Regions from separate parts of the Novosphingobium resinovorum genome, predicted to be linked through region 1. Evidence: riboswitches for the same ligand, from Rfam matches in the RefSeq annotation. Region 1 holds a riboswitch; the other holds the start of a gene.
The links. A riboswitch is a leader RNA that binds a small molecule or an ion and turns the genes downstream of it on or off. The one in region 1 is predicted to bind thiamine pyrophosphate.
Positions count from the first base shown of each region.

Region 2: it holds a riboswitch for thiamine pyrophosphate, as region 1 does, so the genes downstream of both, thiC (phosphomethylpyrimidine synthase ThiC) here and BES08_RS24570 (TonB-dependent receptor) in region 1, are expected to answer to the same signal.

Region 1 is NZ_CP017076.1:1,649,532-1,664,002, reverse strand. It holds gene BES08_RS24605 (VOC family protein) at 1-497, shown strand, start outside; gene BES08_RS24600 (murein L,D-transpeptidase catalytic domain family protein) at 617-1,282, shown strand; gene BES08_RS24595 (hypothetical protein) at 1,340-1,930, shown strand; gene BES08_RS24590 (glutathione S-transferase) at 1,935-2,561, shown strand; gene BES08_RS24585 (dicarboxylate/amino acid:cation symporter) at 2,630-3,964, shown strand; gene pnuC (nicotinamide riboside transporter PnuC) at 4,033-4,608, opposite strand; gene BES08_RS24575 (phosphotransferase enzyme family protein) at 4,608-5,699, opposite strand; gene BES08_RS24570 (TonB-dependent receptor) at 5,743-8,040, opposite strand; TPP riboswitch at 8,073-8,182, opposite strand; gene BES08_RS24565 (GntR family transcriptional regulator) at 8,236-8,997, opposite strand; gene nagE (N-acetylglucosamine-specific PTS transporter subunit IIBC) at 9,103-10,833, opposite strand; gene ptsP (phosphoenolpyruvate--protein phosphotransferase) at 10,830-13,376, opposite strand; gene nagA (N-acetylglucosamine-6-phosphate deacetylase) at 13,413-14,471, opposite strand, start outside.
Region 2 is NZ_CP017075.1:2,015,549-2,030,019, forward strand. It holds gene BES08_RS09385 (asparaginase domain-containing protein) at 1-87, opposite strand, end outside; gene BES08_RS09390 (MFS transporter) at 347-1,543, shown strand; gene BES08_RS09395 (DNA topoisomerase IB) at 1,669-2,676, opposite strand; gene BES08_RS09400 (hemerythrin domain-containing protein) at 2,793-3,275, shown strand; gene BES08_RS09405 (pyridoxamine 5'-phosphate oxidase family protein) at 3,379-3,843, shown strand; gene BES08_RS09410 (hypothetical protein) at 4,051-4,311, opposite strand; gene BES08_RS09415 (response regulator) at 4,391-4,801, opposite strand; gene BES08_RS09420 (sigma-70 family RNA polymerase sigma factor) at 4,827-5,492, opposite strand; gene BES08_RS09425 (response regulator) at 5,950-6,741, shown strand; gene thiC (phosphomethylpyrimidine synthase ThiC) at 6,851-8,725, opposite strand; TPP riboswitch at 8,789-8,899, opposite strand; gene BES08_RS09435 (SOS response-associated peptidase family protein) at 8,943-9,569, shown strand; gene BES08_RS09440 (DUF1838 family protein) at 9,667-10,536, shown strand; gene BES08_RS09445 (uracil-DNA glycosylase family protein) at 10,583-11,191, shown strand; gene BES08_RS09450 (MipA/OmpV family protein) at 11,179-12,036, opposite strand; gene BES08_RS09455 (DUF2585 domain-containing protein) at 12,103-12,681, opposite strand; gene BES08_RS09460 (GNAT family N-acetyltransferase) at 12,702-13,283, opposite strand; gene crtY (lycopene beta-cyclase CrtY) at 13,322-14,471, shown strand, end outside.

The DNA.
Region 1 (14,471 bases):
ACGTCGTCCCCGACATCGACGAAGCGGTCGAGCACTGGACGAAATCGATGGGAGTCGGACCGTTCTACGACTTCCCGATCCCCCTTCCCTTCGAGGAACTTTCCGTCGCCGACAGCCCTGCATCGCTGGACGAACCGATCTTCGGCGGCGTCTCGATCAGCTACAGCGGCGACACGATGATCGAACTGATCCAGCCCGGCGCGGCGCCGTCCACCTACCGCGATTTCCTGGAAAGCGGCAAAAGCGGCGTGCATCACTACGGCACCTGGATCGATGACTACGAGGCCACGCTGGCACAGGCACGGGCGGACGGCGTGCCCGTGCTGCTGGAAGGCCGCCTGCCGCTGTCGCGCTTCGCCTATCTCGATACCGCGCGCAACGGCCTCAGCCCTCTGATCGAGGTAATCGCACCGCTGCCGCCGATGGTCGAGTTGTTTGCCATGATCAAGGACGCGGCGGCAGCCTGGGACGGCAGCGATCCGCGCCGCTCGATCTGAAAAGCCCTTGCGAAAATGGCCCAAGGCATATCCGTAACGGATATGGTCCGATTTGAAGTTTCCTCGAGAAACCCCATATCGGGCTCATGACGGAAGAATCCTCCCGATTGAGCAGGCGTATGCTCATGGCCGGAAGCGCGGCCGTTGGAATCGGCGCGCTGGCGCAGTCCACCTCGAGATCGCTCGGGCCGTTGGCGCCGCCAGCGCCCGTGCGTATTCCGGCACCGCCGAAGCTGGTCGAAGCGCGTCCCGCCGCTCCGCGTTCGGCATTCTCCACCGTCGATCCCAAACTGCTGCGCAAGGCGCTCGCCTCGCTCGATCGGCATTCGAAGCTGATCAAGGCCCACGACCGGATCGCCATCGTCGATTTTTCCGCGCCGTCCTCCGAGATGCGCCTGCATTTCCTCGACGTGATCGACGGCAAGGCGTCGAAGCTGCTGGTCGCCCACGGTTCGGGTTCGGACCCTCATCATACGGGCTTCCTCGAGCGGTTCTCCAATGCCTTCGGTTCCAATGCATCCAGCGAAGGCGCCTTCCTCACCGATGACTACTATGTCGGCAAGCATGGCCGGTCACAGCGCCTGATCGGGCTCGATGCGACCAACAACAATGCGCTGGACCGCGCGGTCGTGGTCCATAGCGCGTGGTATGCGAATGACGACATGATCCGCGCGCACGGCAAGCTCGGGCGCAGCCAGGGCTGTTTCGCGGTGGGTGAGAACAAGCTCGACGATGTCTTCCGGTTTCTCGGCAAGGGACGGATGATCTACGCCGGACGGGCTTGAGCCGGGCGGCTTGACTGGCCTATGGGCCAAGCCCCGTCCTCTCCTGCCGAGAATGCCATGCCTCCCGTGAAAGACCTCGCCCAACTTGGCCAGCGCGTCGCCGCCACCCATGGCTGGGCCACCGCCAAGGCATTCAAGGCTTACGCATGGACCGAGGCCGACCAGGCGCGCATCGCGGCAACGGCCGCCGACCTGCTCAAGGTCTTCCCGAGGCAAGCCGGTTCGGGAATGCTGCTGAGCACGGCACTTGCGGTGCAACTCGAACGCCGTCTTGACGCACCCGTCGTCCTGGTAGCCGGTACGCTGAGCATCGACGGCATGCCGGTTCAGGGCGACCGCCGGCCTTTTGATGGCCCGCAAATCTTCGGAGAAGTCGGGGGTGAGCCCGCATGGAACGGCCATTTGTGGATCATGGTCGGCGCCCATGTCGTGGACGTCGCCATCTTCGGGCTCGCGCGCTCCGCCGACTGCCGCCCCGAACTCGCCCGCCATGTCCATTCGGTGTTTGGGCCGGACAAGGGCCTCTACGCCGACGAGTGGCGCCGATCGCGGCGCGTCGGTCTCGAATACGAGCCGCAATATGTGCTGAGCCCGGAAGACGTCGATCGACTGATGACCGCCGCCTATCGCCTCATGTCCGGCGACTGACGCAGTGCCCGCTCCGATCCTCTACAGCTTCCGCCGCTGCCCTTATGCCATGCGGGCGAGGCTCGCGGTGATCGTGAGCGAGACGCGCTGCGAACTGCGGGAAGTCAAGCTCTCCGCCAAGCCAGAGGCGATGCTCGCCATATCGCCGAAAGGCACGGTTCCGGTGATGGTCGTGCCGGAGGGCGAAGTCATCGACCAGAGCATCGACATCATGCGCCGGGTGCTGGGCGCAAACGATCCCGAAGGCTGGCTTGAGCGCGACGATCCCGCGCTCATCGCCGTCAACGACGGACCGTTCAAGCACGACCTCGACCGCTACAAGTACCCCGAGCGTCACGGCGGAGACCCCTTGCGGCACCGCGCCGGGGGCCTCGATTTCCTGCGCGAACTGGATGTTCGGCTCGACCGTACCGCAAACCTCTCTGGCGCATCGCGCGGACTGGCCGACGCAGCGGTCATGCCTTTCGTCCGACAGTTCGCAGCGGTCGATGCGGACTGGTTCGCCGAAAATGCCCCGCTCAACGTGCGGGACTGGCTCGCTCGCCATCTCGCGTCCCCATTGTTCGAGGCTGCAATGGTTCGCGTACCGCCCTGGACGCCTGAAACCCCGCCGGTGATGTTCCCGGCCTGAGGCAACGTTTGCCGCGTTCGGACTTTGTCTCTCAAAAGGCAGGCGACGTCAGGAGACAGACCGAAGGCATGGATCAGGCCAGCGAAACCTCCGACAGCGCGCCCGGTCGCACGCGTCACAACCGGCTGCAGCTTCGCATCCTCGCAGGCTTCGTGCTCGGGCTCGGCTCGGGGCTGCTGACCTACACGCTTGCGCCCGATGCCGCTTGGATCGCACCCCTCGTCGAATATGTGACGATGCCGATCGGGCAGATTTTCCTGCGCCTGCTGTTCATGCTGGTGCTGCCGCTGCTGTTCTCGGCGCTGGTCATCGGCATTGCCGAGATGGGCGAGATCCGCGCGCTGCGAAAGGTCGGCGTGGCTACGCTGGTCTATACGCTGATCGTCTCGGGGATCGCGGTCGCCATCAGCCTCGCCCTCGTGAACATCCTCAGGCCAGGCGAGGGGGTGGACCGGCAGGCAGCGCAGGAACTGCTTGCCAGGGGCGCGGATTCGGCGGGGAGCATCCTGCAGACTTCCGCGAAATCGACCACCGGCGTCGATGCTGTGCTGGCGCTGGTGCCTTCCAACGTAATCACCGCGATGAGCGAGAACGACATCCTCGCCGTCATGTTCTTCGCGCTGTTCTTCGGCATCGGCCTCCTGCTGGTGCAGAGCCCGCGCACAGAGACGCTCAAGGATGCCATCGAAGGCGTCTTCGAGGTTGCGATGAAACTGATCGGCATCGTCATCCAGCTCGCGCCGATCGCGATCTTCTGCTTCATGTTCAATCTCTCGGCGCAGTTCGGATGGGACCTGCTGGGCAAGCTCGCGGCCTTCGCGGGGGTCGTGCTGCTGGCGCTGGGCCTGCAGATGTTTGGCGTCTACCCCCTGCTCCTCGCCTTCATTGCGCGCAGGAATCCGATCGCCTTCTTCCGCTCGACCCGCGAAGTCAGCCTGTTGGCGTTCTCGACCGCGAGTTCCAACGCCACTCTGCCCACCTCGCTGCGCGTCGCAGACGAGGAACTCCGCCTTCCCAACAAGGTGGCGCGCTTCGTGCTGACGATCGGGGCTACCGCCAACCAGAACGGCACCGCCATGTTCGAGGGCGTGACCGTGCTGTTCCTCGCACAGTTCTTTGGCGTGGACCTGAGCCTGGGGCAGCAGCTTTACGTGATGGTCATCTGCATCCTGGCCGGGATCGGAACTGCGGGCGTTCCTGCAGGATCGCTTCCCGTGGTCGCCCTGATCCTGGGCAGCGTCGGGGTGCCGCCCGAAGGCATCGGCCTCATCATCGGCGTCGATCGCTTCCTCGATATGTGCCGCACGACCCTCAACGTCATCGGTGACCTCGTATGCGCCACCGTGATTTCGGCCGTGAGCGCTCCCGACAGAGCGGCGCCTGTTCGAACGCGGACGACCTAGCTGGGGCCGCAAGTTAGGCTAGAAGGTTTCGCACCTATCTCGAGCCCAAGGCGGTGACGGCGTGCCTATCAGGCTGCGGCTCGCCCTTGCCGTGCCGCCGCTGCCCGCCAGCGCCGGTAGCCGAGCACGGCAAGAGCGACCATCGCGGCGTAGAGCCCCGCCGTCAGCCACAAGTCCTTGAACGCGAACATGCCGACGTAGAGCACGTCCACCGCGATCCACAGCAGCCAGCTGGCCGACTGCCGCCGCGCCGTCCAGTACTGGGCGACGAGGCTGAAGCTGCTCAGCCCCGCGTCCATCCACGGCAAGGCGGCGTCCGTGTAGCGACTGGCGAGCCAGCCTATGGCAGCGGCACCGACCGCCCCGGCGCCGAGACCCGCCGCAGCGCCCAAGGGTGACAGCGGCTTGACGACGATGTCTCCGCTATCCGCCTTGCCCCGTGTCCATGCGGCCCAGCCATAGAGGATAGCGGCGCCGAACAACGCTTGCAGCACCATGTCGGAATAGAGGCGCACGTCGAGGAAAACCTTGAAATACAAGGCGCAGGCCAGCAGGTTGACCGGCCAGCACAGCATCCAGCGGCGGGCGGTGAACCAGATGCCGAGGAAGCTGACGACGACGGCGACAATCTCCAGTATCGACATCAGGCTGCGTCCTCCAACCGGCTCAGGAAATCGCGTCCCGGGGGGGACAGGAACCACTCGGCGTGGCCGATGAGATAGTCCTGCCACGCAAGATCGGCCTGACCGCGATCGGCGAGGATTCCTGCGAAATAATCGACTTCCGACAGGGCGAATTCGACATGCACCAGCGGCAACAGGCGGGCGATCGTATGAACATCCGCACCGGTCAGCGGGAGGACCGTCCGGTAGCCCGCGATCAATGCCCGAGCCGCCTGCGGATCGCCCGCATTTCCGCCGATTTCCAGCCAGGGAATGGCCGTTCGCTCGATCGCCGTGGCGAGGTCGTGGATAGCGCAAGTACGGGTCGCCAGACCGAAATCTATAACGGCACTCACAGTGCCCCTAACGGACCATAAGAGGTTGGAAGGGTGCCAGTCGTTGTGCGTCCATAGGGTAGGCCGACCCTTGATCCGGTCCACAATTCCCTCGCCCAGCGCATCGAACAGTCGAGCCAGTTCACGGCGCCATGACTTGCCATCGAGGTAGGCGTCGAGAGCCGGCCGTGCTGCCAAATAAGCCTCGGCCGACGCGAGCGGGTCGGACGAAGGCACGATGGTGAAGCTGGCGACCAGCGGACGATCATCTCGCGCCTCGGCTGCGAAATCCCGCGAAGCCGCATGCAGCCGGGCCAGCGCGACGCCAGCCTCGAAAGCATGATCATGCGAGAGGAAGGGCGTCCACGACTGCCGCTCGCGGTAGAGATCGATGCCCGGCGCCCGGCGATGGAGTTCGTATGTCCATTCCCCCTGCGCCACCGCTCCGCCGCCGTCCGACGTCACCATGACATCGGGCACGCTCAGCCCTTTCGCCCGCAGATGTGCCATGAAGGCGTGCTCCTCGCCCAGCGCGGCGGGGGAGCGCACCGCGCGGTGGTGGCGCTTGAGGAACAGCGTTTCCCCGCCCGCTTCCACCAGCGTCGCGGCCGAGAACGGACGAGGGGAATGCCAGCGCAGCGCTTCCACTCGCCCGACTTGCGGGAAGTGTGCGAGAACGCCTTCCGCCTCGGCCTCCGTTATCGCGGGCCAGACGGGCGCCTCAAGCTCCGTGCCCATCCCGTGCACGAGATGGTTCGCCCGAGACACCGCGCCGCTCATGTCAGAACGCGCGCGACAGCGTCGCCACCACCGCCCGGCCGCCGCCGATGTAATAAGCGGGCGCAGAACCGGAGATCACCGTCCCGTTACGCCCAACGGTGTCCTGCGCGTTGCTGCTGACCGAGTACACGCCCGAAAGCACGCGCGGATTGGTCACGTTGATCGCGTTGACCCGCAAGTCCATGCGCTGCGCATCGATCAGCCCGGCCAGATGCACACCGATCGCCAGGTCGAGCGTCGCATAGCCCTTGATGCTCTCGTCGTTCATGAACGACGAATATTGCCGCCCGACGTACTTGAGCGCGGTGCTGCCGAACAGGCGCCCGTCGTCATAGGTGCTGCCCACGGCGAACTGGAATTCGGGGCTCGACACCGCGCGCTTGCCCTTCGTCGGCAGATAGTCGCCACCGATGGCCAGATCGTCGTCCTGCCGCGTGTGCAGATATTCGCCCGAGGCGTAGATGCTCACGCCCTTGGCCGGGCGATAGTCGATCTCGGCGTCGAGGCCGTAGCTGGTCTGACTGCCGCCATTGACCGTAGAATTGACCAGCGCCCCGCCGCTATTGATCACCGTCGCCACCTGCCGGTTGCGGAAGTGGTAATGGAACGCGGTCAGCGAAAATGACAGGCTCGGCCCGATATAGCGATAACCCAGTTCCTCGGAGACCGAGTACTCGTTCTTGAGGTTCGAAGTCCCCTGCTGCACCACCTCGCCGCCATAGTAGCTGTTGTAGAGCGCGAACTCGTTAGGCGTGCGGAAGTTCGTGGTCACGTTGGCGAACAGCTGCTGCCGCTCGTCCAGCTTGTAGTGCACCGACGCGCGCGGAAGCGCCGCGAAGCTGTCGGTATGCACCTTGTCCTGCGGCCCCGGCAGATGGTTGCGGCCATTGCGCAGCAAATCCACGCCCTTGAAGCCCACATCGACGGTCAGGCGCGGCGTGACGGTCACGCTGTCGGCGACGAAGAAGCCCTTGGTCACCGTGACCGTACGCGCGTTCTCGTAAGCGAGCAGGCGGCCGTCCGCAGTGCGGATCGCCTTGCTCGGATAGCCCCACTTGTCGAAGGGTTGCCCGTCCGCACCGATCGAGGTGTAGGTCTGCTGCACGCGGTCCGTGCCGTAGTCGAACCAGAGCCCCGCCGTGATCGTGTGCGCGCCGGCCTCCAGCGTCAGCTTGCTGACGTTGCCGGTCCGCATCTGCTTGCCGGTCCAGTTCCCCATCACCGTGGCGAGGCCGTCCACCGCCCCCGGCAGTTCCACCGGCTGCGTCAGTTCCTCGGTGCCGAGGTAATTGCCGGTCGTGGTCAACTGCGTCCCGTAAGGCGCATTGCCGTAGCCGAACTGGAGATACGTGGTGCTGTCGAGCGTCAGGCCGCTGCCGAAGTTCAGATGCACCGGCGCGGAGGTGTAGAGGTTACGGAACGGCGCGCGGTAGAGGCGCCAGTACCCGGTATCGCCCTCGGTATACTTCGCGCTGTAATTGAAACCGCGACCGTAAGCGCGCCAGTCGGCCAGCGACGGCGCCGGATAGCCCGAAGTCTCGGCCTCGTTGAACGACAGGGCCAGACTGGCCCGGTTGCCCTCGCCCCATTCAGCGAGCAACTTGGCGTCGATATGCTGGCGCTTGTCGAAGCCCGGCCCCCGCCAGTTGTCGGCGCGGTTGTTGGAGTACGACACGAAGGCCTTGAGCCCGGTATTGCCGATCTCGCCAGTATCGAAGCGCGCGAAAACGCGCCGTTCGTCGAACGAACCGACCGACAGGTTGACCAGTCCGCCCATCCGCTCCTTGGGATCGTCCAGCGTCAGCGACAGCAGACCTCCCGCCGCCGCGACGACCGGCGCGTCGATGTCCGCTCCGCCCTGCACGAGCCTGACCTGACGCACGTTCTCGGCATCGGCGAACTGCGAGGGATAGGCGTTGTAATAGCCGATGTCGTTCTGCGGCGCCCCTTCCATCAGCACGCCGATCTGGTCCTGCCCCAGCCCGCGCAGTGTCAGGCTGGAACTGGCCGAGAGCCCGTAAGGGTCGCTCATCGATACATTGGCGCCGGGCAGCAGGTTCACCAGCTGGAAGGCGTTGAACGTCGGTGCCTGCTTGACGATGAACTCGGACGAGATCGCGCTGACCGCCTTGGGTTCGGTCTGGTCGGGCAGCAGGCCCTCGGGGTCGGCATGACCGATGACCTGGATCGGCGAGGCATCGGCCTCGTCAGCCAGCGCCGGAGCCGCCGCGAACGCCGCCGTAAATAGGGCCGGGAATGCCAGCGCCGCGCCACAAAGATACGAAAAATTGCCCGTCATAGTCTCGCGTCCACTCCACTCGGAGGGATAACGGACCTGCCGCCAGCCCTCCCTACGCCGGTGTCAACCGGATCAGGTTCAGCGGGTCGTGGTCTGCTGACCACCTCTCAGCCGCGCATGAGCGGCCCCCCGGGGATGGAGCGCGCCTTAGGCGCTTCGATGCGAAGTGGGAAGCGATATTATTACAGGTTCGGGTCAGTAATCGCCCTGTTCGACGACGAGGTCATAAGCATCGCCCCGGTAGTAACAGTTGGTCGCCTCGACCAGACGGCCATCGGGCAGGAACGCGCGGCGCTCGATGGCAAGGCACGGATCGCCGGCCGAGATACCGAGCATTGCGGCATGTTCCGGGCTGAATCCCACCGAGCGCAGCCGCTGCAGCGCGCGCACCGGCCGGTGACCCTCCGCATCGAGGGCGGCATAGAGCGAATCCCCGACCACCTCGGGCGAGGGCAGCGCCCAGCCCGGGACGACGGCATGTTCGATCGCCATCGTCTCGCCGTCGGCGCAGCGGATGCGGTTGAAGCGCAGGATTCGCGAGCCCGGCGAGAGGCCGAGCAGCATCGCCTCGTCCGGCGTCACCACGCCTTCGGAGCGGTCGATCCACACGTTGGTCGGCTTGCGTCCGCGCGCGGCCATGTCCTCGGAGAAGGAGGTCATGATCGAGAAGCTCTTTTCCACGCGCTGGCCCTGATCGGATGCGCGCGGCGCGGCGACGAAGGTGCCCGCACCCTGCCGCCGCTCGAGCATGCCTTCGTCGACCAGGCCATCGACCGCCTTGCGGACGGTGACGCGCGAGACGCCGTATTCCTCCACCAGTTCGCGCTCGGTCGGCAGGGCCGCCCCCACCGCGATCCGGTGCTTTTCGATAGCGTCACGGATCAGCCGCTGGAGACGCATGTAGCGGGGGCCGGTCTCGCTGTCGCGAAGCGGGCCGATCTTGTCCACGGCTGCCATAGTTCTCCTCTATGTCCCGGCGATACGCCGGGAAAGGGATCGGGACAACACCAATATCATTAGTATCGCATTGGTATTGAAAATACTTGCCCTGCCGTCCTCGCCTCAGCTCGGCGAGCGCCAGCGCTCCACTGCGGCGGGCTCGAACAGGAGATGCCAGCGCGTGCCCACCAACGCGCCGCACCGCAGCCCATGGCCTGCCAGCGCTTCAAGGTCCGGTTTCGCGGAGGCATCTACGAGAAGACGCCCGTGCGTGGCCCATATCGCCGCGTCGGGGCCGATTGCCTTGCGCACATCCGCAGGCAGTCGGGCAGGATCGAACGCCTCGGTCCCATCCGCCTCGACTTTCGGCGAAGGCGCGGCGGCGGCAGGAGCCCTTGCCCCGCCGTGCGCCGCAGCGCGGATCTCGTCCGCCACCGCGTCCGCGATCGGGCCGAGCACAACCTGCAGGCCATGCGCCGAAGGCCGGATGATGCCCTTGGCGCCCAGCGCCCGCAGTTCCGCCTCATCGATCAAGCCCTGCTCCGCGACGACAAGGCGCAGGCGCGTGGTGCATGCGCCGATCTCGCGCAGGTTTTCCATGCCGCCAAGCGCGTCGAGGAAAGCCAGCCCCCGCTCCCCGGCGGGACGCTCGCGCCGCTCGGCCATGCCTGCGACTGCTTCTCGGCCCGGGGTCTTGAGGTCGAAACGCAGGATTACCCAGCGAAACACTCCGTAATAGACCGCGAAGTAAGCCAGGCCGACCGGCAACAGCAGCAGAGGCTTCTGCGCCTTGCCGAAGTTGAGCACGTAATCGAACAGCCCGGCGGAAAACCCGAAGCCGAGATGGACGTCCAGCGCCGACATCAACGCCATCGACACGCCCGTCAGCACCGCATGGACCACGAAGAGCACGGGCGCGAGGAACATGAAGCTGAACTCGATCGGCTCGGTCACCCCGGTCAGGAACGAGGTCGCAGCCAGGCTCAGCAGCATGCCTCCGGTCGCCTTGCGCCGCTCCGGCAGGGCCGAGCGGTACATCGCGAGGCAGGCCGCGGGCAGGCCGAACATCATGACCGGGAAGAAGCCCGTCATGAATGCGCCCGCGTCCGGGTCGCCCGCGAAGAAGCGCCGCAGGTCGCCGGTCGTGCCGTGATAATCGCCCAGCACGAACCACGCGACATTGTTGATGATGTGGTGCAGGCCCGTGACCAGCAGCAGGCGGTTGAGCAGGCCGTAAACGAAGAGGCCCCACTCGCCGCTGGCCAGCGCAAGACGGCTTATCCCGTCGATGCCGCTGTTCACGGTGGGGAACGCCGCGCCTACGATCCCGGCGATGACGACACCCACGGTCCCGCTGACGATCGGCACGAAGCGCCGCCCGCCGAAGAACGCCAGATATTCAGGCGCGCGGAAATTATGGAACCGGTTGTACGCGCTCCCCCCGACGATGCCCGAGACGATCCCGATCGGCACCGAGAGGCGCGCGATCTGCGACTGGCTCCAGGCCGCCGTGACGGCCGCCTGCAGGTTCGCAGCCACGCCGGCGGTAACCTCCGGCGGGATCGCCAGCAGCGCCCGCGCACCCTCGCTGGCGACAAGGAAGCACACGGCTCCCGCCAGCGGCGCGGCGCCATTGCCGTCCCGCGCGAAGCCGGTCGCGACGCCGATCGCGAACAGCAGGCCAAGGTTGGCGAACATGGCATTGCCCGCCGCGCTCACGAACTCCAGCCCCAGCAGGTCCGGCTGGCCCAGGCGCAGCAGCAGCGCCGCTACCGGCAGCACCGCGATCGGCAGCATCAGTGCGCGGCCGAGGCCCTGCAGCCTCTGGCCCAGCGATCTCGTCCAGCCCCTCACAGTCCCACCTCCCTGAGCATTTCAAGCGCCAGCGCGCGAACCTCGGCCGCGCTCGCCGCCTCCAGAGCCGCGCGTGCCAGCGCTGCGCATCCCGCATCCGTCACTGCAGCCAGCGTTGCCTTGATTTCGGCCACCTGCCCCGGCGCGGCGGACAGTTCCCCGACGCCGAGGCCGACCAGCAGCGGCACCGCCAGCGGGTCGGAGGCCAGGCCGCCGCACACCCCGACCCACTTGCCGACGCGGCTCCCGCCGGCGCAAGTCTGAGCGACAAGGCGCAGCACCGCCGGGTCCAGCCCGTCGAGCCCATCCGCAACCGCCGGGTTTCCGCGATCCATGGCTAGCGTATATTGCGTAAGGTCGTTCGTTCCGATCGACAGGAAATCACACTCCGCTGCGAGCAGATCGGCCATGACTGCGGCGGCGGGTGTCTCCACCATCACACCCAGTTGCGGGACAGCGACGCCGAGCCTCTCGGCCTCCGCGATCAGGACCTGGCGGACCGCGCGCAATTCCTCCACGCGGGCGATCATCGGCACCATGATGCGGATATCGCCCGATGAGGCCGCGCGCAGGATGGCCCGCAACTGCGTCGAAAGCACTTCCGGCCGCGCCAGCCCGATACGGATGCCGCGCAGCCCCAGCGCCGGATTTTCCTCCGCAGCGATGGGCAGGTACGGCGCAGGCTTGTCGCCGCCGATGTCGAGCAAGCGCACGATCAGCGGCCGCCCTTCCAGCGCCCTCGCGATCCCGCCGTAGCACGCCGCCTGCTCATCCTCGTCAGGCGCATCCGCGCGGTCGAGGAACAGGAACTCCGTCCTCAGCAGCCCGCAGCCCTCCGCCCCCTGCGCCAGCGCGGGCGCGACGTCGCCCAGGCTGCCAAGGTTCGCGAAGACCTCGATCCGGGTGCCGTCGGCCGTGGCGCCCTGACGCCCGGCCGCAGCCAATGCCGCGGCCCGGCGAGCCTCGCGCGAGGCCGCCGCCGCGCGGGCCTCGGTCACCCGCTCTGCGACAGGGTCGATCTCGAGCGTGCCGGCCTCCACATCGAGCACGACGGTGGTTCCGTCCGCAATGCCCAGCACCCCGCCGCCGAGCGCCACCAGTGCGGGCAGCCCCCGGCTCGCGGCGATGATCGCGACGTGCGAAGTCGGTCCCCCGCGCGCGGTCGCGAGCCCCACGACACCGCCGGGCTCAAGCGCCGCCACTTGCGAGGGCAACAGATCGTCCGCGACCAGAATGGCACCGGCAGGTGCCACCATCGCAGGAGGCTCGGTGCCCAGGAGTTGCCACTGCACCCGCAAGTCGAGGTCGATGAAATCCGCCGCGCGTTCGGCGAAACGGGTATCCCCGGTGGCGCGCAGTGCCCCCGCTTCGGCATGGAGCACGCGCCGCCAGGCCATGCCCGCGCTCACGCCGCCTGCGATCAACGCCTGTGCCGCTCCGGTCAGTTCCGGATCGTCGAGCAGCGCCAGATGGGCACCGAGTATCGCTTCTTCCTCGCCCTGCGCGGCGCCCGGCCTTCCAAGCGCGATCCGGACCGCGACAAGGGCATTGCGCAGCCGCGCGGTCTCCATTTCGGGACCGCCGCCGATTTCGTCGATCGCCGGCTCGGCCTGGACCGGCCGCCAGACCGGGCCGACCGCGATGCCCGGCGATGCCGCGACGCCGCGCAGGGCCGCTCCCGGCAAGGGCACAGGAATATCGGCGACGGAAACCGGCGCGACCGGTTCTCCGACGGATGCTTTGACCGGCCCTTCGACGGGAAACGGCGCGCCCTCGCCCATGCCGCTCTCGATCATCCGCGCAAGTTCGCCGAGCACAACCGCCGCATCCTCGCCGGTCGCCAGCAAGGTCACCGTGTCCCCATGGCGCACTGCCAGGCGCAGCATCGCCGTCGGGCTGGCGAGGGAGGCCTCGCGCCCTCCGGCAGCAACGCGAACCTCGGCGCCGTATCCGCGCACGACCTCTGCCAACCTCGCGCAAGGGCGCGCATGGAGGCCATGCGCGAGCGGCACCCGCACTTCGCGGCAAAGCTGTTCTTCCAGGGCCGCGGCGGGTCCGATGGACCGATCCGCGGTCACCGCCCCGTCACGAACGAGCAGGGCCATCGGATCGCCTGCCTCGACCGTACCGAACGGCGCAATCCACTCGATCACATACCCGGCCGGTTCGGTGACCAGCAGCGGGGTGACAAGACTGCGCGCCTTGCCGACGACCTCGTCGAGCGCCACGCGCAATAGCGGCTGTCCCTGGCCGACATGCTCGCCGATCCGGACCAGCGGCGTAAAACCGGCACCGCCGAGGCGCACGGTATCGAGCCCGAAATGCAGAAGCAGTTCCACGCCTTCGGGCAGGCGTAGCGTGACAGCGTGTCCCGCCTCATGGAAGCCGATCACTTCCCCGGCGGCCGGTGCGTGGAGCACTTCGCCCAGCGGGTCGATCGCCACGCCCTCTCCCAGCATGCCTCCTGCGAAGACCGGGTCGGGAACCTCTTCCAGCGGGCAGAGCCAACCGGAAAGCGGTGCACTGAGGGAAATGGACGGCATCTCGGTTCCCGGGAAATTAGACGATCGAAAAGGAAATCAGGCGAAGCGGCGGCCGCCGATCCAGGTCTGCGTCGGCCTGAGTGCACTGTCGAGCAGCGCGAAGTCGGCACGGTAGCCCGGCTCCAGCGAGCCGTAGTCACCGCCTAGCCCAAGAAATGCGGCAGGCGTGGCAGCAGCCATACGCGCCGCGACCGGCACGGCGATTCCGGTCATCGCGACGATGTTGCGGACGGCGCCCGCCATGTCGAGACCCGACCCGGCGAGCGTCCCGGCCGCATCGGTGCAGATGCCGTCGCGCACGAAAATCTCGTGCCCATCGAGGTGGAACGGCGCGCCTTCGTTGCCGACACCGGGCATGGCGTCGGTGACCAGCATGACGCGTTCCGGCGACTTCGCCTTGAGCGTGAGGCGCAGGACCGAAGGCAGGACATGCACGCCATCGGCGATCACCCCGCACCAGACCGCATCGTCATCGAACGCCGCGCCGATCAGGCCCGGCGCGCGGTGGTGCAGCGGCGCCATCGCGTTGAACAGGTGGGTGACGCCGGTGATACCGTGCGCGAAGCCGCTCGCGGCCTGTTCGGCGGTCGCGTCCGAATGCCCGGCGCTGAGGATAACCCCCGCCGCCGCCAGCTTCGCCAGATCGGTGGGATCGGCCAGTTCTGGCGCGAGCGTGACCATCACCCGGCCTTTGCGGGGGGCCGTGAGCAATGCCATCGTCTCCTCGCCCAGCGGGATCAGTCGCTCTTCGGCATGGATGCCCTTGCGGCGCGGATTGATGAACGGGCCTTCGACGTGAATGCCCACGACACCGGGGACGCCAGCCACGATCGCCTCGTCCACTGCGTCAAGGCCGCGCGCGATGACGGAGGGCTCCGCGCTGATCAGCGTGGGCAGGAAAGCGGTCGTGCCGTAGCGCACATGGGCCGCGCCGATCGCGGCGATGCCCTCGGGCGTAGGCGTGTCGTTGAAGAGTACCCCGCCGCCGCCGTTGACCTGGGCGTCGATGAAGCCGGGCAGCAGCCAGCCCTGTTCGAGATCGATGCTCTCGTCGGCCTGCCCCTGACCGAAGGCGTCGATCGCGACGATGCGATC
Region 2 (14,471 bases), on a different replicon from region 1:
GACGATCTGGTACTCGCTCAGCGCGTCGAAGTACTGCTTGTCGATGGTGCCGCCGGTGGTGATGACGAGAATGGGTGCCTGGTTCATGCGCGTTCCTTACTGCGGGACGCGCGGGTTTCCAATTCCTTCGTAGGTAAGGGGCGCGCTTTGCCGATGGGGCTTCGAGAGACTGTGCCTGACCCTTCGACAAGCTCAGGGTGAGCGGGAGTAGCGTAATGCCCTATCAATTCCGCTCAGGCTGAGCCTGTCGAAGCCCCCGCCGCACACGCCGCACGGATATTCGCCCTGCGATCTCCCGCCATCTCGCATCTGCACAACCGCGCCGATCCATGGCACCACTGCGACCATGAGCACCCTTGCGTCACCCTCGCTTACCGCCCGCAGCGAACTGGCCGCCGGATGGCCGACCGTCCTTGCCGCCGCGCTGGCGATCGGGGTGGGGATGATGGGCGTCGGGTTCTACTCGCTGGGCCTGTTCGTCACGCCGCTTCAGGCCGAGTTCGGCTGGACCCGCGCCGAAGTCTCGGGCGCGGCGACGTTCCAGCAGCTGGGCATCTTCCTCTCCGCCCCTGTCGTGGGACGCCTTGCCGACCGCTTCGGCAACCGCACCATCGCCATCGCCAGCTATCTGGCCACGCCGCTCGCCCTGGTGGCGCTGGCCGAGACCGGGCCGTCGCTGACCAAGTGGTACGGCCTGTGGCTGCTCGTCTCTCTGGCGGGCTGCGGGACGACCCCGGCGATCTGGGCGCGCGTCGTCTCGCTGCGCTTCGATGCCGGGCGCGGCTTCGCATTGGGGCTGATGCTGACGGGCTCCGGCATGGCGGCGATCCTCGCGCCCGCCTTGCTCGGCCCGGTGATCGCGGTGCAGGGCTGGCGCACCGGCCTCCATGCCATCGCCATCGTGATCGCCGTGATCGGCATCCCCGTCAGCCTCCTGACCGGGCGCGGGGAGCGCGTCGCCGCCGACAAGCGCGAGCGCGGCAGCATCGAGATCACCCGCAAGACGCTGCAAATCGCCCTGATCGGCTTCCTGCTGGGCGTCATCGTCGCGGCTCTGATCGTCCATCTCGTGCCGATGCTGGTGGACCGGGGGGTGCCGCCCGCGCAGGCCGCCGGAGTGGCCGCCTTCATCGGCATCGCGGTGGTCTTCGCCCGCGCTTTCGTCGGCTGGCTGTTCGACCGCTTCCACGCCCCGCGCGTGGCAGTGCTGTTCCTGACTTCGCCGGTGATCGCCTGCGTGATCCTGTGGCTCGACGGCCCCGCGATCCCGGCCGCGCTGCTGCTCGGCCTCGCGGCCGGGGCGGAAGTGGACATGCTCGCCTATTTCACCAGCCGCTACGCCGCACTGGAAAACTACGGAGCGACCTACGGCGCCATCCTTGGCCTGTTCAGCCTCGGCGCCGCGTTCGGTCCGCCGCTGTTCGGGTGGATGGTGGACGCGACCGGCAATTCCGACCTCGCCCTCGCCTGCTCGGGAGTGGCGCTCATCGGCGTGCTGGTGCTGATCGGAACATTGGGGGCTTACCGGACGTCGTCGCGCTGAGACTGCGGGGGCTTCGACAAGCTCATCCTGAGCGGGTTTGAGAGGCATTACACTAACTCCGCTCACCCTGAGCTTGTCGAAGCCCCCGCGACATGACGCGCCTAAAGACAGCCACCGGTCCCGGATCAGGTCCGGAACGACGAAGTGAGAAACGCCAGCAACCCGCGCTCCTCGCGGCTCATCCAGCGGGTCTTGCGCGGCAGGCTTTCGGGCACCTCGGGTGCGCCCCGATCGCCCTTGGCCGCCGCGATCACGTCCGGGTGGACGTAGGACTTCCGCGCGATCGCGGGCGTATTGCCGAGGCACTGCGCAACCTCGTCCAGCATCGCCCGCAATGACAGGCCGGGGTTCCCGACCAGCATCGCGAAGGCCATCGTGCTCGCCGCCCATGTCCGGAAGTGCTTGGCGGTGAAGCCCTCGCCCATCGTCTCGGCAAGGTATGCGTTGACGTCGTGGCTGTGGACGGGAATCGCCTCGCCCTCCTCGTCGACGTACTGGAACAAGTGCTGGCCGGGCAGGTCCTGCATCTTGCGCACACAGCGCACGAGGCCGGGATCGTCGCAGGTGATCTGCTGCAGCTTGCCCGACTTGCCCTTGAAGCGCAGCATCAGCGCGCCGCGCTCTATCTTCGCGTGCCGGTTGCGCAGGGTGGTCGCCCCGAAGCTCTTGTTGGCCTTGGCGTAGCACTCGTTCCCCACCCGGATCGCCCCGGTATCGAGCAGCGCCACGACCGAGGCGATCGCCCGCTCGCGCGTCAGCTTGCGTGAAGCGATGTCCGCGTCCACCCGCGCCCGCAGCACCGGCAGCGCATCGCCGAACAGGGCGCAGCGGTCGAACTTCATCGTCTCGCGCGACTGGCGCCAGTCGGGATGATAGCGATACTGCTTGCGCCCGCGCGCATCGTAGCCGGTCGCCAGCAGATGTACCTCGGGGTCGGCGGAGAACCAGCACCGCTCGTAGGCGGGCGGCAGGGCGATGGCGTTGAGCCGGTCGATCTCAGCGCGATCCTTTATCCGCGCTCCGTCCGCGTCGAAGTAGGCCCACTTGCTGCCGCGCACCGGCCTGCGGGTGATGCCGGGGGCGCCGTCATCGGCGAATTTCAGGCGCGAAATCGTCTGGCGCGTCATCAGCATGGGGTCTTGTCCGTTGTCTCTCCCTTTCGAGAACGCGCGAGGGGCAAACGGGTTGTCGGAAACCGGAACGCGATCCCGCCGTTCCTTCCTGCAAAGACAAACCACAGGAGACACCCATGGCAGACGCACGCATCTTCCGCGATCTCAAGGCCGACCACGACAAGCACCGCAAGTTGCTGGAACAGCTGGGCGAAACCCAGGGCGCCAGCGACGAGCGCAAGGACCTGTTCGAAGCCTTGCGTAAGGAACTCCAGGCCCACGCCGCCGCCGAGGAGGAATCGCTCTATGCGACGATGCTGGGCAACCCGGACCTCCGCGACGAGGCGCGCCACTCGGTGTCCGAGCACAAGGAAATCGACGACTTCCTCGGCGAACTGTTCGAGATCGACATGAGTTCGTCCGCGTGGCTGACCAAGTTCAAGGAAATGCGCCACCGCTACCTCCACCACATCGACGAGGAAGAGGAGGAGATGTTCCCCGAAGCGGCAGAAAAGCTCTCGGCCGAAACCGAGAAGGAACTCGCCGAAGTGTTCGAGAAGCGCAAGCCGAAGGAACTGGCGACGGCCGAAAAGGAACTGCCCGGCGATGCGCGCGAATAAAGCCGGCAATACGCCGGCTCGGGCCTCCCCTGCGGCGAACGCGGGGGAACGCCCGGCCCCGGCGGCGCGTTGCCTTCTCGATCAACCATAACGGAGAAGGACCATGGACAAGGACATCCGCGAGCATTTCTGGAAAGCGTTCCAGACCAGCCCGTTCATCATGATGAGCCTTCAGGCCGGACATGCCCACGCCGAGCCGATGACGGCACAACTCGACAAGGACGCCCATCACGCGATCTGGTTCTTCACCAAGCGCGACAACCGCATCGGCGGCGGCGGCAAGGCGATGGGTCAGGTGATGACGCGGGGGCACGAGGTTTTCGCCTGCATCGACGGTACGCTGGTCGAGGAAACCGATCCGGCCGTGCGCGACAAGCACTGGAACAACGCCGTGGAGGCGTGGTTTCCCGGCGGCAAGGCCGACGCTTCGGTCGTCATGCTGCGATTCGAGATCGAGGACGCCGAAGTCTGGACTTCGGAAATGGGCCTCAAGGGCGCCTTCAAGCTCCTGACCGGCAAGCCCATCAAGCAGGGCGAGGCCGGAGAGCACGCGCTCGGCGCGGTCTGAGACCCTCTAGGACCGATGCCTGAGCAGCGGGGGCGTGGCGGTTCAGGCCGCCACGCCCTTCGCGCTTGTCCTCCCTGTCGCGCAGCGATGGGGAGGGGGACCGCCCGCGCAGCGGGTGGTGGAGGGGCTTGGGGAATACAAAACCCCCTCCGTCACCGACTTCGTCGGCGCCACCTCCCCATCGCTGCGCGACAGGGAGGATAAGGGTCAGCCGGGCCTTTTTCGCCGCAGCAAATACCTCCACACGCCCACGCAGTTGATCGCGAACAGCGCCACGTTCTGCAGCCCGATCCCCTCGGCCTTGTCGTCGAGGAATCCCCAGGCCACCAGGGCGATCGAACTGGTGACGAAAATGACGAAGCCCCAGCCGGTCCATTTGCGGCCGAGGTCGAGCGATACGATAAGCGCCGCCACGGTTCCCGCAGCGGCGCAATAGTATTGCAGGCATTGCAGGACGACTTGGCTCATCCTCTCGCCTTCTTCTCAGGCCCTGTTGTGTTTGTCATCAGGCCCGGGCTCTTGCGGCCCCTCTCCTACTCGTGAAACGTCAGGTGCGCAGTTGCAGCGGCTCCAGTTCCTGTGGCCGGGCGCTGTCGGGGCATCCGGCAAGGGCATAGGAGATCGCCGCGAGGATCGCCTGTCGTGTAAAGGGTTTCTGGACGACCCCGATCGCGGTAGGCGCCGGGGTGTCGATCTGGCCGGGATTGGCGGTGACGTAGATCACCCGCACGCCGTAACGGCCGGAGAGATCGCGTGCGATGGCCGGGCCGGTGAGCCCGTCGCGCAAGTTGAGATCGACGAGCGCCACATCAGGAACATCACCCAGCATCCCCAGCGATGCCATGTCCGGAACCGTGCCGACGACGGCATGGCCGCCATCGGCAAGGATATCTTCCAGTTGCAGCGCTACCAGGAACTCGTCCTCGACGATGAGGATTTTCCCGGAGTTGGCCACCATCGCATCCAAGGTACGTTGTCCCGGTTCAGGCAGCCACGCGCTGGGCGAGGCGAGCGGTGTCGGCATTGACGTTGGCGATCTTCACCAGTTCGCCGAAGAAGGCGTCGATCGCCTCGCCGCCAAGCACGAAGTTGTGGCGGAAGTCCGGCAGCTGGCCGGATTCGATGATCTTGGAGAGCATCGCGCGGGCGCGGCAGATGCGGCTCTTAACGGTGCCAAGCGCGATACCGCAGATATCGGCGATTTCCTCGTAGGAGAGGTTGCCGGCCGCTACGAGCACGAGGGCCTCGCGATAGGTTTCGGGAATGGCGGTCAGCGCGCGCAGGACGTCCGCCAGTTCGACGGCGCTTTCCTGGCTGGCTTCGGCGCGCAGGATGCGTTCCGCGGCCAGTTCGTCGTACTCGCCATGGAAGCGGGCGCGGCGGGCCTCGGAATAGAAGTGGTTGCGCAGGATGGTGAAGGTCCATGCCTTGAAGTTGGTGCCGGCGGCATAGCGCTCACGCGCCGCCCATGCCCGCAGCATGGCTTCCTGCGCCAGATCGTCGGCGCGGTCACGGCAGCCGCACAGACCGCGCGCGAATGCACGCAGGTGCGGCGCTACCTCTGCCAGCGCGCGGCGGAAATCACGGTCGCTGAGCGCGACCTTTTCGGGCTGGACCCCTTCGACGCCTGCTTCGACAACAGTCGACATTGCGTTACCCTCCTCTGAGAAAACCAGTCGGATAGCTAACGGCAGTGCGGCGAAAATAGTTCCCGGCAATGTCCTGAAATCGCCCATTTCGTTGCGGAAGCGAAAGAAATCAGCGCCAGACCGAAAAACTTCCCGAAAAACTTTGCCGTATTTCCGCAGGATCGGCGGAACAATCATGGCCCATAAAAATTGAGGCCCCCGTCCACTTGAGTGGGCGAGGGCCTCCGGGATCGGATCACCACCGGTTTGCGGGGGGGGTGGGGGAGCCAGTGGTGATATTGTGGGAACGTAGCGCCCCTTCGTTGGTTCCCGAAAAAGCGTCTCACCGCAAAAAATTTTCCGGTTGCCCTATACGCCCGGCGGAGTCAGACAAACGACACCGGCCTTCAGGCGCAAAGGGCGCCCATCGACGTGCAATCGGGAAGCCAACTTCCCCCATAGGCCTTGAGGAACTTGAATGTCCGTCTCTGATCAGATTGCGATCCAGCTGCCTTACCTGCGCCGCTACGCGCGCGCCCTCACCGGCTCGCAGCACTCGGGCGACGCCTATGTCCGCGCGACGCTGGAAGCGGCCCTCGCCGACCGCTCGCTGCGCGATGCCATCGCCCGCAGCCGCGCCGCGCTGTATGAGGCCTTCACCCGCATCTGGTCGACCGGCCATGTCGAGGAACCCGCGGGCGACATCGGCGGCGGGCACGAGCAGGCCGCGCAGGAGCGCCTCGCCGCCGTCGCGCCGACGCACCGCCAGGCCCTGCTGCTGACCTCGGTGGAGGAATTCACGCGTGAGGAAACCGCGACGATCCTCGGCCTCGAGGTCGAGGAAGTCGATGCGCTGGTTTCCCAGGCGATTGCAGAGATCGAAGGGGAAAGCGCAACCCGCGTCCTCATCATCGAGGACGAGCCGCTGATCTCGATGCAGCTGGAAGGCCTGGTGACCGACCTTGGCCATACCGTCGTCGGCACCGCCGCCACGCACAAGCAGGCGATCGAAATCTTCGAGAAGCACCCCGCCGGCCTCGTCCTTGCCGATATTCAGCTGGCCGACGGCAGCTCGGGCATCGATGCGGTGGAAGACCTGCTCAAGTTCGGCGAAGTGCCGGTGATCTTCATCACCGCCTACCCGGAACGCCTGCTGACCGGCGAGCGGCCGGAGCCGACCTACCTCGTGACCAAGCCGTTCCAGGAAACCACCGTGCGCGCAACGATTAGCCAGGCGCTGTTCTTCAACTCGACGCGCCCGCAGGCCTGAAGGCCCGGCGCCTCCGGGAACATCGCTCGTAGACCGCCGGTAGCGCGCGCCTTCCGATGCGACGCCGTCATTCCCGCCCGGGCGGGAATGACGGCGGACACGTATCGTTTCAGTCGTGCTCGCGCCCCCCCGAACCCATGTAGAGTTCGCTGCCGGTTTCGCGGAACACCTTGCTCATCTCGGCCATGCCGGCCTCCGCCTCTTCGGCTGCGACGAAGGTTTCGACCGGCTGGTTCTGCTTCGCGGCGAACTCGCGCACTTCCTGGCTGATCTTCATCGAGCAGAACTTCGGCCCGCACATCGAGCAGAAATGCGCCGACTTCGCGCCCTCCGCAGGCAGCGTCTGGTCGTGGTACTGCTCCGCCGTGTCGGGATCGAGAGACAGGTTGAACTGGTCGCGCCAGCGGAACTCGAAACGGGCGCGGGACAATGCATCGTCGCGGACCTTGGCCGCCGGGTGGCCCTTCGCCAGATCGGCGGCATGGGCGGCCAGCTTGTAAGTAACCACGCCGACTTTCACGTCATCGCGGTCGGGCAAGCCGAGGTGCTCCTTGGGCGTCACGTAGCAGAGCATCGCCGTGCCGTACCAGCCGATCATCGCCGCACCGATGCCGCTGGTGATGTGGTCGTAGCCTGGAGCGATGTCGGTGACGAGCGGACCGAGGGTATAGAACGGCGCCTCGCCGCAGGCGGCCAGCTGCTTTTCCATGTTCTCCTTGACTTTGTGCATCGGCACATGGCCCGGCCCCTCGATCATGACCTGCACGTCCTGCTCCCAGGCGCGCTTGGTCAGTTCACCCAGCGTGTAGAGTTCGGCGAACTGCGCCTCGTCGTTGGCATCCGCGATCGAGCCGGGGCGCAGGCCATCGCCCAGCGAGTAGGCGACGTCGTAGGCCTTCATGATCTCGGTGATTTCGTCGAAGCGTTCGTAGAGGAACGATTCCTTGTGATGCGCCAGGCACCACTTGGCCATGATCGAGCCGCCGCGGCTGACGATGCCGGTGACGCGCTTCGCCGCCAGCGGCACGAAGGGCAGGCGAACCCCGGCGTGGATGGTGAAGTAATCGACGCCCTGCTCGGCCTGTTCGATCAGGGTGTCGCGGAAGACTTCCCAGTTCAGGTCCTCGGCAATGCCGCCGACTTTCTCCAGCGCCTGATAGATCGGCACGGTGCCGATGGGCACGGGCGAGTTTCGGATGATCCATTCGCGCGTGTCGTGGATGTTGCGCCCGGTCGAAAGATCCATGACGGTGTCGGCGCCCCAGCGGATCGACCAGACCATCTTGTCGACCTCGTTCGCCACGTCCGACGCGACAGCAGAGTTGCCGATATTGGCGTTGATCTTGACCAGGAAATTGCGCCCGATCGCCATCGGCTCGCTTTCGGGGTGATTGATGTTGGAGGGGATGATGGCGCGGCCGCGCGCGACTTCCTCGCGCACGAACTCGGGCGTCACGTAGTCCGGGATCGATGCGCCCCAACTTTCACCATCTCTGGCCTGCCCGTCGCGCACGTATTCCTTGAGCATCGCGCGGCCGAGGTTCTCGCGCTCCGCCACATATTCCATCTCCGGCGTGATGATCCCGCGCCGGGCATAGTGCATCTGGCTGACGTTCATGCCCGCCTTCGCGCGCAAGGGCCGCCTGACGACGTTGGGGAAGGCCGGAACCCCTGCCGAACGGTCAGGCCCCTTGAGGCCGTTGTCCTCGGGCTTCACCTCGCGCGCGGCGTAATCTTGCACGTCGCCGCGCGCCGTGATCCATTCGCGCCGGTTGGGGGCGAGGCCCGCCGAAATGTCGATCGTGACATCGGGATCGGTATAAGGGCCGGAGGTGTCGTAGACCCGCACCGGGGCCTCGCCGCTGCCGGGTTCGAGGTGGATTTCGCGCATCGCCACACCCAGCGGGCCGACGTGGATCTTCCTCGATCCACGGATGGCGCCGGTGGTCACGCCGATCTCGAGCTTGGAATTGATGTCTGCCATGGATTGCCTCTCTTTCTCTCCATGGGACGGAAAAAGAGACGGACTGCGGGTGTTGATTCGTGCTCAAACCCGACGCTCCACTTCCTCCGCCCGTACTAACGGGTTCAGGTTCGACGGGTCTTGTGGAGCATACCCACAACTCTCAGCCACTTGCTGGCTCCCCGGGGACGGCGCAGTGATAGACGCGCATATCGGCGGGGTCTAGAGGCTTGAGCCCATGCCGATGCTCTATCGCCTCGACGCGCCCGCGCCGCATGTCGCGCGCTCCTTCGGGGCCGAATCCGGCAATGACCCGTGGGACGGCGGCCACGTCGCGCCCGGGCAGTTCGCGCCGGTCATCACGGCTGGGCGAGAGGCGATCGCCGGGCCGAGGCCCCACTATCGCACCCCGCGCCGGATGATCCCGCGCCTCTGGGGCGTACCGCCGCCGCCCTCGGTGCACGAGCAGCGCGGCATCCTGACGGTGCGCAACCTCGACAGCCCGTTCTGGATCGGCAACTTGCGCAACAGCGAGTTCCGCTGCCTGGTGCCCGCCACCGCCTTCATGGAGTGGGGCCGCCCCTCGCCCACGGATGGCAAGCGCCGCCAGTGCTGGTTCGCCTGCGCCGACCAACCGGTCTTCGCCATGGCGGCGGTATGGAAGGACAGCGAGATTCCCTCCTTCGCCCTCCTCGCCTGCGAAGCGAACGCGGCACTGAGAGCAGAGGGGCGAGAGACGATGCCGGTGATCCTCCCACCCGATCCGGCCGTGCAGGACACTTGGCTGCGCGGCGCCTGGGACCGCGCGAAGAGCCTCATCGTGCCTTACTCCTCGTCCCTCATGGAGATGCGCGTGGCGGGCTGAGCCCATCGCTATCCGAGACGCGACCAATCCCGTGCCGCATGCTTGTTGCTCCTCCGATAACGATCAACTTTCTCGATCGCAGTAAGGGGAGTGTAAAATGATCGAGCAGAACGACGCAGCAAAACTGAACCGACGAACCGCCTTGGGACTGGGCGCCACCGCGCTTGCCGCAGCCTCGCTTCCGGCGGCGGCCGCAACGCCGAAGAAGCGCCTGCTCGATCCCGCCAATGCGGCCGATGCCTCGCTGATCTATCGCAAGCTGCGCTATCGCACGGACGACGGCCTCGTCTTCTCGTGGATCAAGGGTCCGTACATGGCCGCGACGGGCGGCGACCTGATCCCGGTCTATGCGATCAATCTCGGATCAATCCAGCGCATCACGCACAACGCCGACGGCAGTTTCGAGCTGATCGACCTGGAGATCAGCTTCCGCGTCGATATCGACACCGGCCGTCGCCTCACCGACCTCCGCAACCCGATCACGGGAGAGACCGTGAAAGTCGGCGGTCGCGGTCCGATCCCCACGCGCGTGCGGGTTTCGGCGACCAACGAGATCGACATTCCCGACGTCCCGGGTACGCCCCGCTTCGAGCACGTCCACACCCCCGCCGTGCCCTTCACCTTGCGCACCGGCGAGATCGCGGTACGCGACCGCTCGCACGCCCGGGTGACCGCCCCCGACGGCTCGGTGTCCTATCTGAACGAAGTGAGCACCCTGTCCGCGCCGAGCGCGCTGGTGCTGGACCCGGCGGTCACCAACGTCGACACGCGAGTGCAGTCCAATGACGTGCGCAGCTGGCCAGAATGGCTGCGGATGGGCGATCGCCCCGGTACGCTCAATCTGTTCGGCAACGGCGGCAAGGTGAAGCGCTTCGAGGACCTTCCGGCGGACTGGCACGCCATGCTCGAGACGTATTATCCGCAGATCGCCAAGGACCCCATCGCCGCTCTCGACAAGGCGGGGTAACAGGACACGCCTTGTCTCAGGCAAGGAAGGTGGCCATCTGCGGTAGATGGCCTCCGCGACCCTCGACGCCCTCCTCGGCGAAATCCGCGCCTGCCGCTTGTGCGAGACGGCGCTGGGCTTCGAGCCGCGCCCGTTCGTCGCGGCCAGCCCCTCCGCGCGCCTGCTCATCATCGGGCAGGCGCCAGGCAGCAAGGTCCATGCCAGCGGCATAGGCTGGGACGACGACAGCGGCGACCGGCTGCGCGGCTGGCTGGGGCTCGACAAGGCCATGTTCTACGACACCGCGAAAGTCGCGCAGATGCCCTCCGGCTTCTGCTATCCGGGCAAGGCGAGCGGCGGCGACAAGCCCCCTCGCCCCGAATGCGCCCCGCGCTGGCACGCGCCGCTACTGGCCGAACTGCCGCAGCGGCGCCTGACCCTGCTGGTGGGGCAGTACGCCCAGAAACGCTACCTGCCGCGCGGCTTCGCGCCCAACCTCACCGAAACGGTGCGACGGTGGCGCGAGGCACCGGAAGGACTGTTCCCCCTTCCGCATCCGGCGTGGCGCAGCCGGCTGTGGATGGCGAAGCACCCGTGGTTCGAAGCGGAAGTGCTGCCTGACTTGCGCCGAAAGGTGATCGAAGCCGTCGAAGGCTCCCCGCATCAGAACGTATAGGCCACGCCCGCGCCCAGGACCCACTGGTTCGCACTGCCCCGCAGCGAGGTGAACGGCGTGTCCTTGCCGTCGTTCAGCATGCGCGAATAGTTCGCCACTCCGAACACCGAAAGCCCACCGTCGCGCACGTCGCCGGAGAGGTCATAAGCCATCAGCAGCGAGGTGTTGACGCTGTCCCAGCCGCCCTTGGCATTGTAGACCGGCAGCCCGCTCGCAAGGCTTTGCCCCGGATTCACCGAGTAATAGTAGCGCGCGAACTTGTCATCGACACGGCGGGCGCTGACCGCCAGCACCGTGACGACCGCCGGGCTCAGGGGCGTCGTGTAGCTGATCGCGGGGGACCAGACCATGCCCTTGTAGGCGCCGTTCACGTCCCACTTCACGTCGCTCGACAGCGTGAGCGTATCGTAGTCGTGCAGCACGCGGTACTTGGTCACGCCCGCGCTGACGCCGACCTCGATCGCCGGATCGAGCTTGCCTGCCGCCCGCACGACCTCGTCCCGCACGCGCCGGTTGCGATTGAACGAGGCCGTGACGACCGGCCCCAGCGAAAAGCCGATGCCCGAATCCTTGTCGTCGGGAATGAAGTCCAGCGCCACGCCCGCAACGCGCGGATTGATGTCCACGCCCTTGAAATGGCCGCGCACCAGCGGCACCGGCGAGAGGATGTAGTCATCCGAGCCACGATAGCTGGGCACATAGACGGCGCCGACACCGACCGTCAGGTAATCACCGTCGAGAACGTTCTCGGTCGGCTGTTGCTGCGGCGCCTCCTGCGCGATGGCGGGCATCGAAAGAAGGGCGGCAGATGCCGTGCAAATCCGTAAGACAAGGCGTGAATTCATGACGGTCCCCTGAAGATCTTGAGAGACCAACGCTTTGCGGGACCTAACAGTTGCCTCGCGTGGCTTTCAGACCGACGACTGCCAGTCACGCACCGCCTCGATCGGGTGCACCAGCATCAGGACGTTGAGGGTCAGGTTGTCCCGGATCATGAACAGCGTGAACGCCTCGAACACAAGCGCCAGAGCCACGCTGGCACGGGCCGGAAGGCGCGCGGCGACAATGAAACCCAGCGCCATCCACCCCACGTCGCTCAGCGAGTTGAGCACGCTGTCGCCGCTGTAACCGTAGCTGATCGTGACTGAACGGTAGCGATCGATGATCAGGGGCGAGTTCTCCAGCAGTTCCCAGCCTCCCTCGAACGCCACCGCCAGCGGCAAGGCCCAGCGCGGCGACAGGACGCGGCCCAGCGCAGTCCACCGCCAGAGCGCACGCGCGATTCCGTAGAAGATGAGCCCGTGGATGACGTGGCTGAAACTGTACCAGTCAGCCACCTGCTGGCTGTTCTGGTCCGACTGCACATCCCCCGCCCAGAACCGGACGACGCCGCAAGGGCAGATGCCCGGGCGGCCCATCGCAAGCTCAACCAAAAGCAGCGCAAGGCCAAGACAAAGCGCCAGCCACGCCGCCGGACGATGCGGCAGCAGGGGCGAGCGTCCCGCGAGGTTCAGGATGCCGCGGCACCTTCGGGCAGCGTCTCGTTGCCGTCGCCGAGGCGGCGCTGCATGAGGAACACGTCGATCCACTGACCGTGCTTCCAGCCCGCCGCCGTCAGCGTACCGACCGGCAGGAACCCCGCCCGCGCGTGGAGCACGACCGAGGCCGGTTCCGAGGCCGCGATCACCGCAAAAGCCTGCCGGAAACCGCGCTTCTCGCACTCGGTGAGCAGTTCCTGAAGCAGCGCGCTGCCGATCCCGCGGTTCAGGCTGTCCTGGCACACGTAGATCGTCGTCTCGACGCTGTAGCGATAGCCCGCACGCGGGCCGTAGCGCTGGGCAAAGCCGAAGCCGAGCACCTTGCCGTCATCGTCGCGCATGACGAGGAAGGGATAGCCGCCCTTGATAAGCTCACAGATCCGCCGTTCCGATTCCGCCTCGTCAGGTGGCTCGGTCTCGAACGTCGCGGTGCTTTCCAGCACGTAGTGCGCGTAAATCTCGGCTATTGCGGCCGCATCCCCCGACGCGGCGTCGCAAACTGTCAGTTGCCCTGTCATCGTCACGAACATGCAGTAAAGCGAGGGGTCTGCCAAGTTGCAGCAATCGTTCGCAGTGCCTAAACAACGCCGCGATGCAGCAAAAATCGGCCGATCCGGCGTTCTGTGACCTCGCGATACTCGGCGGCGGCCTTGCCGGCGGGCTGATCGCGCTTGCCTTCGCGGCGCGGCGACCGGACCTTCGTGTGGCGATATTCGAGCGTGATCAACGACTTGGCGGGGAACACGTCTGGTCCTTCTTCGCCAGCGACCTGCCCGAAGGCGGCGAGGCGCTGCTGGACCCCATCGTCGTTGCCCGTTGGGACGATTACGAGGTGCGTTTTCCCGGCACCAGGCGGCACCTAACGACACCCTACCGGAGCGCAACGGGCACAAAGCTCGACGCGGCGGTGCGCGCAGCGCTGCCCGCCGACGCCATCGTCACCGGCTTCGAAGTCGGGCACGCCGACGCCACCAGCGTCACCCTGTCCGATGGTCGCCGCTTCGCCACCGGGGCGGTGATCGACGCGCGGGGGAGCCGGGGCCTGCCGCACATGGCAGGCGGCTGGCAGAAGTTCGTCGGGCTGTCGCTGCGCCTCGCTTCGCCGCATGGGCTGGCGCGGCCGGTGGTGATGGATGCCACCGTCGCGCAGATCGACGGCTACCGCTTCGTCTACTGCCTGCCCTTCTCCGATACCGAGGTCTTCGTCGAGGATACGTACTATTCCGATACCTCCGACCTCGACCTCCCGGCCCTGCGCACCCGCATCGCCGACTATGCCCGCGCGCAAGGCTGGCAGGTCGAGAGTGTTGCCTACGAGGAAACCGGCGTCCTTCCCGTCATCGCCGAGGGGGATTTCGAGGCGTTCTGGCGCGCCGGAAGCCCCCTGCCGCGTGCCGGAACCCGCGCCGCCTTGTGCCATCCGCTGACATCCTACTCGATTCCCGATGCGACAAGATTCGCGCTTTACCTGACCAGCCTCGACAATCTCTCCGGGTCCGCCCTATTGAGGACCAGTCATGACAGGGCCGCACAGCACTGGCGCCAAGGGCGCTTCTATCGAATGTTGAGCAGGATGCTCTTCGGCGCCGCACACGGCCCGGATCGCTGGCGCATGCTGGCGCGCTTCTACACGCTGCCCGAAGGGCTGATCGAACGGTTCTACGCAGGCCGCTCGACCCCGCTCGACATGGCGCGGGTGCTGGCCGGAAAGCCGCCGGTGCCGGTGGGCGCGGCGCTCGCCA